2 regions of the Shewanella sp. SP1S1-7 genome follow, and region 1 is predicted to be linked to the other one. Evidence: predicted binding sites of a transcription regulator. Region 1 holds the regulator's gene; the other holds the start of a gene.
The links. The regulator sigma-54, encoded in region 1, starts transcription at its own class of promoters, with help from an activator protein. The targets are predictions, from matches to a motif close to GTTGGCACGNNNNTNGNNT.

Region 1 (4,590 bases):
CCAGATCATCTTCTTTGGTCCGGTGGAAGTTACCCAAGGCTCGATAAAAATCCAAGCAAATGAACTGCGTGCATTTTCTGCCGAAGGTGAAAATAGCAAAATTTTAGTGGCCACTGGTAACCCAGCAACTTACAGCCAAGTGTTAGACGATGGCCGTCCAGCCTCGGCGAGCGCGAAAGAAATTCGTTACGATATGGCAAGCCGTACCCTGACACTGAAAGGCCAAGCTTCGTTAGATCAAGCAGGTAGCCAAGTGACGGGTAATGTGATCCGCTATAACATCATCCAGCAAAAATTGATTGCAGAAAGCACTGGTAATGGTGACGATCGCGTGATCACTATTATTCAGCCTGAAAGCTATCAAGATGATGCCAAACCAGACGCGCCAGCGGATAGACCTGTGAAAAAGCAGGACTCTAAATGACCCAAATCACCCTAAGAGCACAAAATCTGGCAAAGAGTTATAAGAGTCGCCAAGTGGTTAAAGACGTCAGTCTGACGGTCAAAACCGGTCAAGTCGTTGGCCTACTCGGCCCGAACGGCGCGGGTAAAACTACCACCTTTTACATGGTCGTCGGTCTGGTTAAAAGCGATAAAGGCCACATCTTTATCGACGATGATGATTTAACCGCAGATCCTATGCACCTGCGCGCCCGCAAAGGCATAGGTTACTTGCCGCAGGAAGCCAGTATCTTCCGTAAGCTGACCGTCCATGACAACATCATGGCCGTACTGCAAACGCGCAAAGAATTGAAGAAAGAGCAAAGGGAAGAACAACTCGAGCATCTGCTCGAAGAATTCCACATCACCCACATCCGTGACAGCCAAGGCATGTCATTGTCGGGGGGCGAACGTCGCCGTGTCGAAATTGCACGGGCGTTAGCAGCAAATCCTAAGTTCATTTTGCTCGATGAACCCTTTGCTGGTGTCGATCCGATTTCGGTTATCGACATTAAAAAGATTATCGAACAGCTCAAAAGTCGTGGCCTTGGCGTGTTGATCACAGACCACAATGTCCGTGAGACATTAGATGTGTGTGAACATGCCTATATCGTGAGTCACGGAAACTTGATTGCCGAAGGAACACCCGCAGAGATCTTAGACAATCAGCAAGTTAGGGCTGTGTACTTAGGTGAACAATTCAGGCTATAGTTAATCAAGCGGAGCCAATGCAGGCAATTTATGCCACCATTGGACTCCACTCAAGATGATAACAAGCGACCTCATCCAACAATAATAACGTAGGGATCAGCGGTAACATGAAAGCGTCACTCCAGCTCAAACTGGGTCAACAGTTAACCATGACGCCACAATTACAACAGGCCATCCGTCTGTTGCAACTGTCGTCATTAGAACTGCAGCAAGAGATCCAGCAAGCCTTAGATTCTAATCCCCTTCTCGAGCTGGAAGAGGATCAATTCGACGCCACTAAAGACCCTGTAAACCAAACGCTATCCGATACGGATTTCAGTGAATCTAGCACCCTACCGCCAGAAAAAGACAGCTCCACCATAGACACGGCAGAGTCCTTAACCAAAGAATCCATGCCCGACGAACTCCCCATGGACACCACCTGGGATGAAGTGTTCACCGCCTCTCCCAATTCTGGCCCCGGCGGCAGTCGTGAAGACGATATGCCCTTCCAAGGTGAGACCAGTGAAGGCTTGTATGAACACTTAGAATGGCAAAAAAACCTCACACCGTTTTCTGAAACCGATTTAGCCATTGCCACCGCCATTATTGATGCCATCGACGATCAAGGCTATCTCACCCAAAGCACTGACGAAATCCTCGAAGCCATGGGCAATTCTGAGGTTGAGCTCGACGAAGTCGAAGCCGTACTAAAGCGCATTCAACATTTTGATCCCATTGGTGTTGCCGCCCGCGATTTAAGCGAGTGCCTGTTGATCCAACTGTCGCATTTCGCCGCTGACACGCCCAACCTAGAAAACGCCCGCATGCTGATCAAAGATCATTTAGATCTGATCGCAGCCCGCGATTTTAGATTGTTGATGCGTAAGACTAAATTAAAAGAGGATGAGTTAAGAGACGGCATAGCGCTTATCCAAACCCTCAATCCTCGCCCAGGTTTATTGATTACGCCCAACGATGACGAATACGTCATCCCAGATGTGTCAGTGTCGAAGAAAAATGGCCGCTGGGTGGTTGAGCTGAATCCTGACTGCATGCCAAAAATCAATGTAAACCAACATTATGCCTCGATGGCGCGCAGCACTAAAAGCCAAGCCGATAGCCAATTTATTCGTGGTCATCTGCAAGAGGCTAAATGGTTTATCAAGAGTTTAGAGAGCCGTAATGATACCCTGTTGAAGGTGGCGAACTGTATCGTCCAATATCAGCAAGGTTTCTTTGAATACGGTGAAGAAGCCATGAAACCTATGGTGCTGAACGATATTGCCGAAGCGGTAGAAATGCATGAGTCGACCATCTCAAGGGTGACGACACAGAAATACATGCATACCCCTAAGGGACTTTTTGAACTAAAATACTTCTTCTCTAGCCACGTCGGAACTGACGATGGTGGGGAGTGCTCATCCACAGCAATCAGAGCCTTCATTAAGAAACTGGTTGCAGCGGAAAACCAGAAAAAACCATTAAGCGACAGTAAGATGGCACAGCTTCTGGCAGAACAAGGGATCAACGTAGCCCGCAGAACCATTGCGAAGTACCGAGAGGCTATGCTCATTCCGCCTTCTAATCAGCGTAAAAGTTTATAACCTACAGTGGATATCGGAGGACGTTTCTATGCAAATAAACCTGAGTGGACACCATGTCGAAATTACCGAATCGTTACGCGCATATGTAGAAGAAAAGTTTTCAAAACTTGAACGCCATTTCGAACAGATCAATAATGTGCACGTTGTGCTCAATGTCGAGAAAATGCAACAGATTGCCGAAGCGAGAATAAATCTTATCGGTGGTGAAGTTTTTGCTACTTCAGAGCATGCTGACATGTATGCCGCTATAGACGCCCTGATTGACAAGCTTGATCGTCAGGTTATTAAACACAAAGAGAAGTTAACAAAACACTAATAATGGAACTTTGTACCATACTGCGGCCGGAGTGCACTACCTGCGCCACTCCGGGCAGCAAGAAAAAGGTACTGGAACTCATCAGCGACTTAGTCGCTGCCCAGTACCCGACCCTCTCATCTCAAGAGATATTCGAAAGCCTAGTGGCGCGCGAAAAGATGGGGAGCACAGGTATAGGTAACGGCATCGCCATTCCACATGGTCGACTAGCCGATATAGATCAGCCCATTGCCATACTCATTAAGTGTGAAGAGCCGATAGCATTCGATGCTATCGATAAGCAACCTGTTGATATTTTATTTGCACTACTGGTGCCTGCAGACCAATGTCAGCAGCACTTAAGTACCTTGTCTTGCATGGCCGAAAAGCTGAGCGACAAGCAAATATTAAAGCAATTACGCAAGACGCATGATGAAACGGAACTCTATCAGGTAATCACTGGATGAAACTGGTCATAGTGTCGGGCCGCTCAGGCTCAGGCAAATCTGTCGCCCTAAGGGTACTCGAAGATCTCGGCTATTATTGTGTCGATAACCTTCCCTTGCCCTTAATCGGCACTTTGCTTGAGCAACTCAAAGGCAGTAACGATCTCGTCGCCATCAGTGTCGACGTGCGTAACATGCCTGAGCAGGACAAGGTCTTAGTGAAGCAACTGGCGAGCCTGCCTCCTGATACTGAGTTAACCAGCTTCTTCCTCAATTCCAGCGATAAAATTCTGCTCAAGCGTTACAGCGAGACCCGCCGTTTGCACCCTTTGTCGAAGAGCCAAGTCTCTTTGCAAGAAGCGATAAAACTGGAAGGGAAGCTGCTCGAGCCTATGTCAAAACTGGTCGATCATTACATAGATACGTCGAACCTGAATATCTATGATTTAAGCGACCAAGTCAGACAAATTCTGCTCGGCAGCGTCGATAAAGAGTTAGTGATCAACTTCGAGTCCTTTGGCTTTAAGCACGGTATGCCAACCGAAGCCGACTTTATGTTCGATGTGCGCTTCCTGCCTAACCCACACTGGGAACTGGCGCTGCGTCCATTGACAGGCTTAGATGAGCCCGTGGCTGAGTTCTTAAATCGTCAACCACTCGTGAATAAGTTCATCTGGCAAATCGAAAATTTACTGGAAACTTGGCTGCCACATCTCGAGCGCAACAATCGCAGTTATTTAACTGTGGCGATTGGCTGCACGGGTGGGCAACACAGATCGGTTTACGTCGCAGAGCAATTGGCTAAACGCTTTAGTAACGGTAAACATAAAGTTTATGCCCGCCATCGAGAGCTGAATAATGCCAAAGCTTGAACGTCAGATCACCATCTGTAACAAACTGGGATTACATGCCCGTGCCGCCACTAAGTTGGTGGTACTGGCATCCGAGTTTGATGCGACCATCACCTTAATACAAGGCGATAAACAGGCATCCGCCGCCAGCGTGCTCGGCTTATTGATGCTTGAGACTGGCATGGGTAAAACCATTAAACTTATCGCCGAAGGCCCAGATGCTGAGCCCGCACTCGATGCCATTTGTGCCTTAATCGACG
Region 2 (4,590 bases), on a different contig from region 1:
AATCAATCATTTTTACGGTCAGTATTATTCTGCACCTTTATTATTCGACTCAGAATGGGGCACGGGTGAGTTACTGCAAGTGTGGAATGAGGATGATTTTACCTGCCTGCAGCAAAACCTGATTGGTCATCTAATGATGAAGAAAAAGCTCAAGCAGCCACCGACGTGGTTTATCGGTTTGTTAGATGAGGGTGATAAAATGCTCACCATCAACAACAGTGATGGCAGCGTGTGGGTAGAGCTTCCAGGTGAGATCCCCACTCAGCAATTGTCGCCAAGTTTAGCGGAGTTTATTGGGGCGTTATCACCACGGATAGCACCGCCCGTTAAACATGAAGAACTGCCTATGCCCGCATTAGAACATCCGGGGATTTTTGCCAGCTTTAAACGTATGTGGCAAAACCTCTTTGGTAAACGTTAGTTGGCGTGAGCTTGACGCTATCTTGCTGCGAGTTCTCTGCCTTCAATCATGTTTAGCCAGAGTGTGGACGCTAAACCACACTGAGTTTGAGTGTGAACGCTCAACCTAAGCGTGGTTTATCTTAGGTTGAGGTTTTTGGCGAGATAAGATGATGTTACTGATGATCCCAAGACAGATTCGATACTATGCGGCAAGGCTCGCAGCGAAAGTGGAACATATCCAATAAAGGTTTATCGAGTTTCCAATCATGACTGCCACAACGTGGGCAAGGTCGCGCTTTTTCTGAGGCCAAATCTTGGCCGCCGACGCGGTATAAGTAGTAATAGGTCGGAATTTTAGTGAGATATTCGATACGGCCGCGCAAATCCCAACCTCTGCGAAATAAATCACTGTCTGGACTCGATAATTCCTCAAGTGCGGCAAATTCTGCTTTGGTGGCCGCCGCCATTTGTAACTCGTCACAGGCTTGCCATTCGCTCTGCCAACGGATAATGCGTTTGTGATCGCCATTAAAGGTTGCTGGGAGTCGATATAAAGGAATGGGCAGTAGATTATCGCCGCTGCGCAGGGGCGAGCACATGTGCACAAAGCTGGTATACAGCAGTTGCCAGCTGGGTGTGTCAGTATTGCTGACCTCAGAATTAATGTCCTGACCGATAAACTTTTCTCGCGGCGCGAGTAGCTTAGCGTCGGTTAACTCTGCTAAGGCTTTTTTGACCCAAGGGCTGTGATATTTATGCGCTAAACTGCTTTTCTCTGGCATCAGTAAACGCACTCTAAACTCACCGTCATTAAAGGCGACCGCAAATTCTCGCCCTAAGATTTGGCCATTAGCTCGATAGGCTTCAAGGAGCTGATTAATGGCTTTTTCGGCGGCAGAGATAGTGGTGTCGGCGAAGCATTCGAAGCGCAGTTCAGTGACAAACATTAAGCGGTTTTTCCTTGGGATTCTAATAAGTTGATGCGTTGTTTTAGTTCAAGCAGTTCGTTTTTCAATTGCATGATTTCTGCTTTTTGCTGCTCAGCATGACGCTCAAAATGCGTCTGTTGTATCTGCAGACGCTCGGCAAGCAGCGCAAGCGTCAAGGTATCGTTAGTTGCTGCGGCTTCGATTGTCGGGCTGAGGGCTTGTAACTCGGCTAAACGCTCGCGATCCGCCTTAGGCATAGATTTAAATTGCTGCAAGCCTTGGATCAATATCGGTAAAGGTAGGCTGCTACCTAAACGGGTTTTAATTAAGGCAAGGCTCGGTACTTTACCGCAGGCTTCGAGCGAACGTGCAGCCGCTAATACTTGGTCAAGTGGACTCATAATTAGCAAAATTCCTTAATTTGTTGAATGATTTAAACTAATCTCAAAAGGTTTCGTAAGTTTTTTCATTTAAAAACAATGTGTTGTCATTTGGCATCTATTTTGCTTATTGTCCTGCCTAAATCGCTTTTTCAAGCAAAAATAATAATCACACAGGATGTCACATGATTAACCACAAATTGAATAACAAACTTATCGCCATCACTTTTTTAGGGCTTGCAAGCTTAGGTCTTAGCGGCTGTGTGGTCAATGTCGGTGATGGCGAATCGGGTTGGGATAGCAGCGAATCATGGGAGAAAGTGCAGGATAAAAACCGCACGAACTTAACCAAACTGAGTTTAGGGATGCCCAAAGACCAAGTGATGATCTTAATGGGCACCGCTGATTTTAGTGAAGCCTACATTCAACAAAGTGCTCAACAAGGTGAATCGAATAAAGAAGTCTTAGTGTTGTTTTATCGTACCCAGCGCAATAATGGCGATGGAAAAACCACTAAGGATGAATGCACACCTATCGTGCTGAGCAACAATGCCTTAGTGGGTTGGGGTGAAACGGCTTACAGTAAAATTTAACCCGCGAGTTTTATAGCTTACGTAGCTGAGTATCGAGTTGCTCAATGGGCTCAGTCCAGAGTGCGTCAGCTTCTAGGCCTTCGATGATAAAGCTCTTTTGAGCTGGGGTCCAAAAGGGCGCTTGGCTTAGATGGATGTGATGGTCGATATCATGGGTTGCAATAAATTGCGCTATGGCTTCATCGCTACTGTCTAAACCGAGTTGCTCGAATAAGTGGCTTAGGTCTACTGGAGTTGTATCCATCATTGTTTCCTTTTCAGTATAGTGCCTTCGTTTAGAGTAAGCGCCTGATTGAAAAATGCAATCTATGATTAAAATTTGCACTTTTCCGTTTCCTTGGTAAATTAATTGTTACTCATAAAAAGTGTGAGCTAAGTCAAGGAATACTAATAATGGACAATGAAACCTTGGAAGACTGCCGTGCAGTCTATTTGACAGCGGAAGACTTACGCATTGCTGCCTCTATCCTCTATAACGCTTACCATGATGACCCTTTTTTTGTCGATTCACTTTTCACCTCAGATAAAGCCGCTTACGAGCAAAAACTGCGCGCCGCGATCCGCGAAGAACTCAATACGTTATGGCAACAAAAACAAGCACTCATAGGTTTGTTCGACCATGAAAGACTGGTTGGTTTAGCCTGTGTGGTAACGCAAGAAGTGCCTTTGGGAGAAGGGCGTTACTGGCATTGGCGCTTAAAGATGTTGTTAGGTACGGGCTGGCAATCGACCCAAGCGTTGATGAAAAAAGAGTCCAGTATTGTCGAACTCTTACCCAGTAAGCACTGCGGTATTTTGCAGTTTATCGCCCTTGCACCGAACGAGCAGCATAAAGGACTCGGACATAAGTTAGTGCAAGCGGTAGTGAGTTGGTGTGATGAACAGCCGGATTTGGATGGTATTGGCGTGTTTGCCGCCCAGGAGAGCCATCTGCAGTTATTTACCCAGCATGATTTTGTCTCTTTAGGCGAGCTCAATATCGGCAGTGTCCATGGTCAGTTATTATTCTATTCGGTTCAACAAGATGACTCACTCTTATAAACGGTTCGCCGATTTCTATCCTTTCTATTTATCCCAACATCAGCACCCGACTTGCCGGCAATTACACTTTATTGGCAGTTGTTTAGTCCTGCTGCTGATTGGCATTGCCTTGGTTTCACAAGCCTGGTGGCTATGTTGGTTTATTCCGGTCGTTGGCTACGGTTTTGCGTGGGTGGGACACTTAGTATTCGAGAAGAATCGACCCGCGACATTTCAGTATCCCTTTTACAGTTTGATGGCTGATTGGATAATGTTTGCTCAGATGATCAGCGGCTTTTTTAAGCGTTAAAAAAGCCGTCCGAGTGAGATGCCCATGCCCGTGTGAGAGATCGCTTACAAACGCTGTAGGACATAATGTTTTCTTTTTGATTGTTTTTTGTTCTATTATGTTTAATTTTAAATAGAATCATTTGCTTATGTTTATTTAGTTTATGTTTGACCGTAATTTCTTTTGTAGTCCGTTCTTTGAGCCGAACAAAAAAGTCATGGTTAACGTAGAATTCACTCATGGCCAAAGCAAATGGATAGCAAGGAAAGCGAAACAGGCCAAAGGGACTCAAGAAGCAACGAATTAAGATTTCAAGGTTGAAATCGCTGACGGTAGGAAAACTGTCATTCGCCTAGGATAGGCTAAGGAAAAGCAGGATTGCTTTTCAAGGATGATTAGAGACAGTGAGTCGTATCGTCAGGATGATGAATTTCAGGAAGAATACAGGACACGCTTAAGGATTAAGCATGAACTCGAGACAGGATGTGTCGAGACAAGGATAAAGTATAAGGGTGAACAGCTTGTACTACTCTATGGAAGACAAATTTTTGCAGGATGCAATAGGAAAAAGTCATAGGAAGTGACAGGCTCTGTAAAATGGGTTTACAGGTCAAAGGACTGAGTGTTATCTCACGCAAGTTTGATACACAGGGACGAAAAGGGATTACAGGGACGACGCAGGACGCAAGCAGACGCATGGATGGTGCAGGGAGCACAAATCGAGCAGGACGGCTTACAAAGGATAAATGGGGCGCACTTTAGTTGCGCCCTTTTCTTTGGTTCATTTTCAGCATTAATCTCGCTTTGCCAAGCTATAAAGCTATTCACACAGATTTTATCTTAACTCTGCTTAAAGACTTATCACCGTAAAGCATGTTTACCAGTCTACTTCTCTTATTGCCCAATGATTTACTCTCTGTGTTGACTGTGTTTTGGTCATGCACGAATGCTTGTCGAATTTTGAGCGATAGTGGTTT

Region 2: a site for sigma-54 is predicted at 1,822-1,840, ahead of Q4Q49_RS12060 (DUF3192 domain-containing protein). Genes of this name have one in related genera too.

What each region holds. Positions count from the first base shown of each region.
Region 1 is NZ_JAUOEU010000010.1:126,173-130,762, forward strand. It holds gene lptA (lipopolysaccharide transport periplasmic protein LptA) at 1-424, shown strand, start outside; gene lptB (LPS export ABC transporter ATP-binding protein) at 421-1,152, shown strand; gene Q4Q49_RS10515 (RNA polymerase factor sigma-54) at 1,260-2,738, shown strand; gene hpf (ribosome hibernation promoting factor) at 2,767-3,054, shown strand; gene ptsN (PTS IIA-like nitrogen regulatory protein PtsN) at 3,057-3,500, shown strand; gene rapZ (RNase adapter RapZ) at 3,497-4,351, shown strand; gene Q4Q49_RS10535 (HPr family phosphocarrier protein) at 4,338-4,590, shown strand, end outside.
Region 2 is NZ_JAUOEU010000013.1:90,027-94,616, reverse strand. It holds gene syd (SecY-interacting protein) at 1-421, shown strand, start outside; gene Q4Q49_RS12070 (Zn-ribbon-containing protein) at 576-1,349, opposite strand; gene Q4Q49_RS12065 (hypothetical protein) at 1,349-1,732, opposite strand; gene Q4Q49_RS12060 (DUF3192 domain-containing protein) at 1,897-2,304, shown strand; gene Q4Q49_RS12055 (DUF2789 domain-containing protein) at 2,315-2,548, opposite strand; gene Q4Q49_RS12050 (GNAT family N-acetyltransferase) at 2,698-3,345, shown strand; gene Q4Q49_RS12045 (DUF962 domain-containing protein) at 3,329-3,634, shown strand.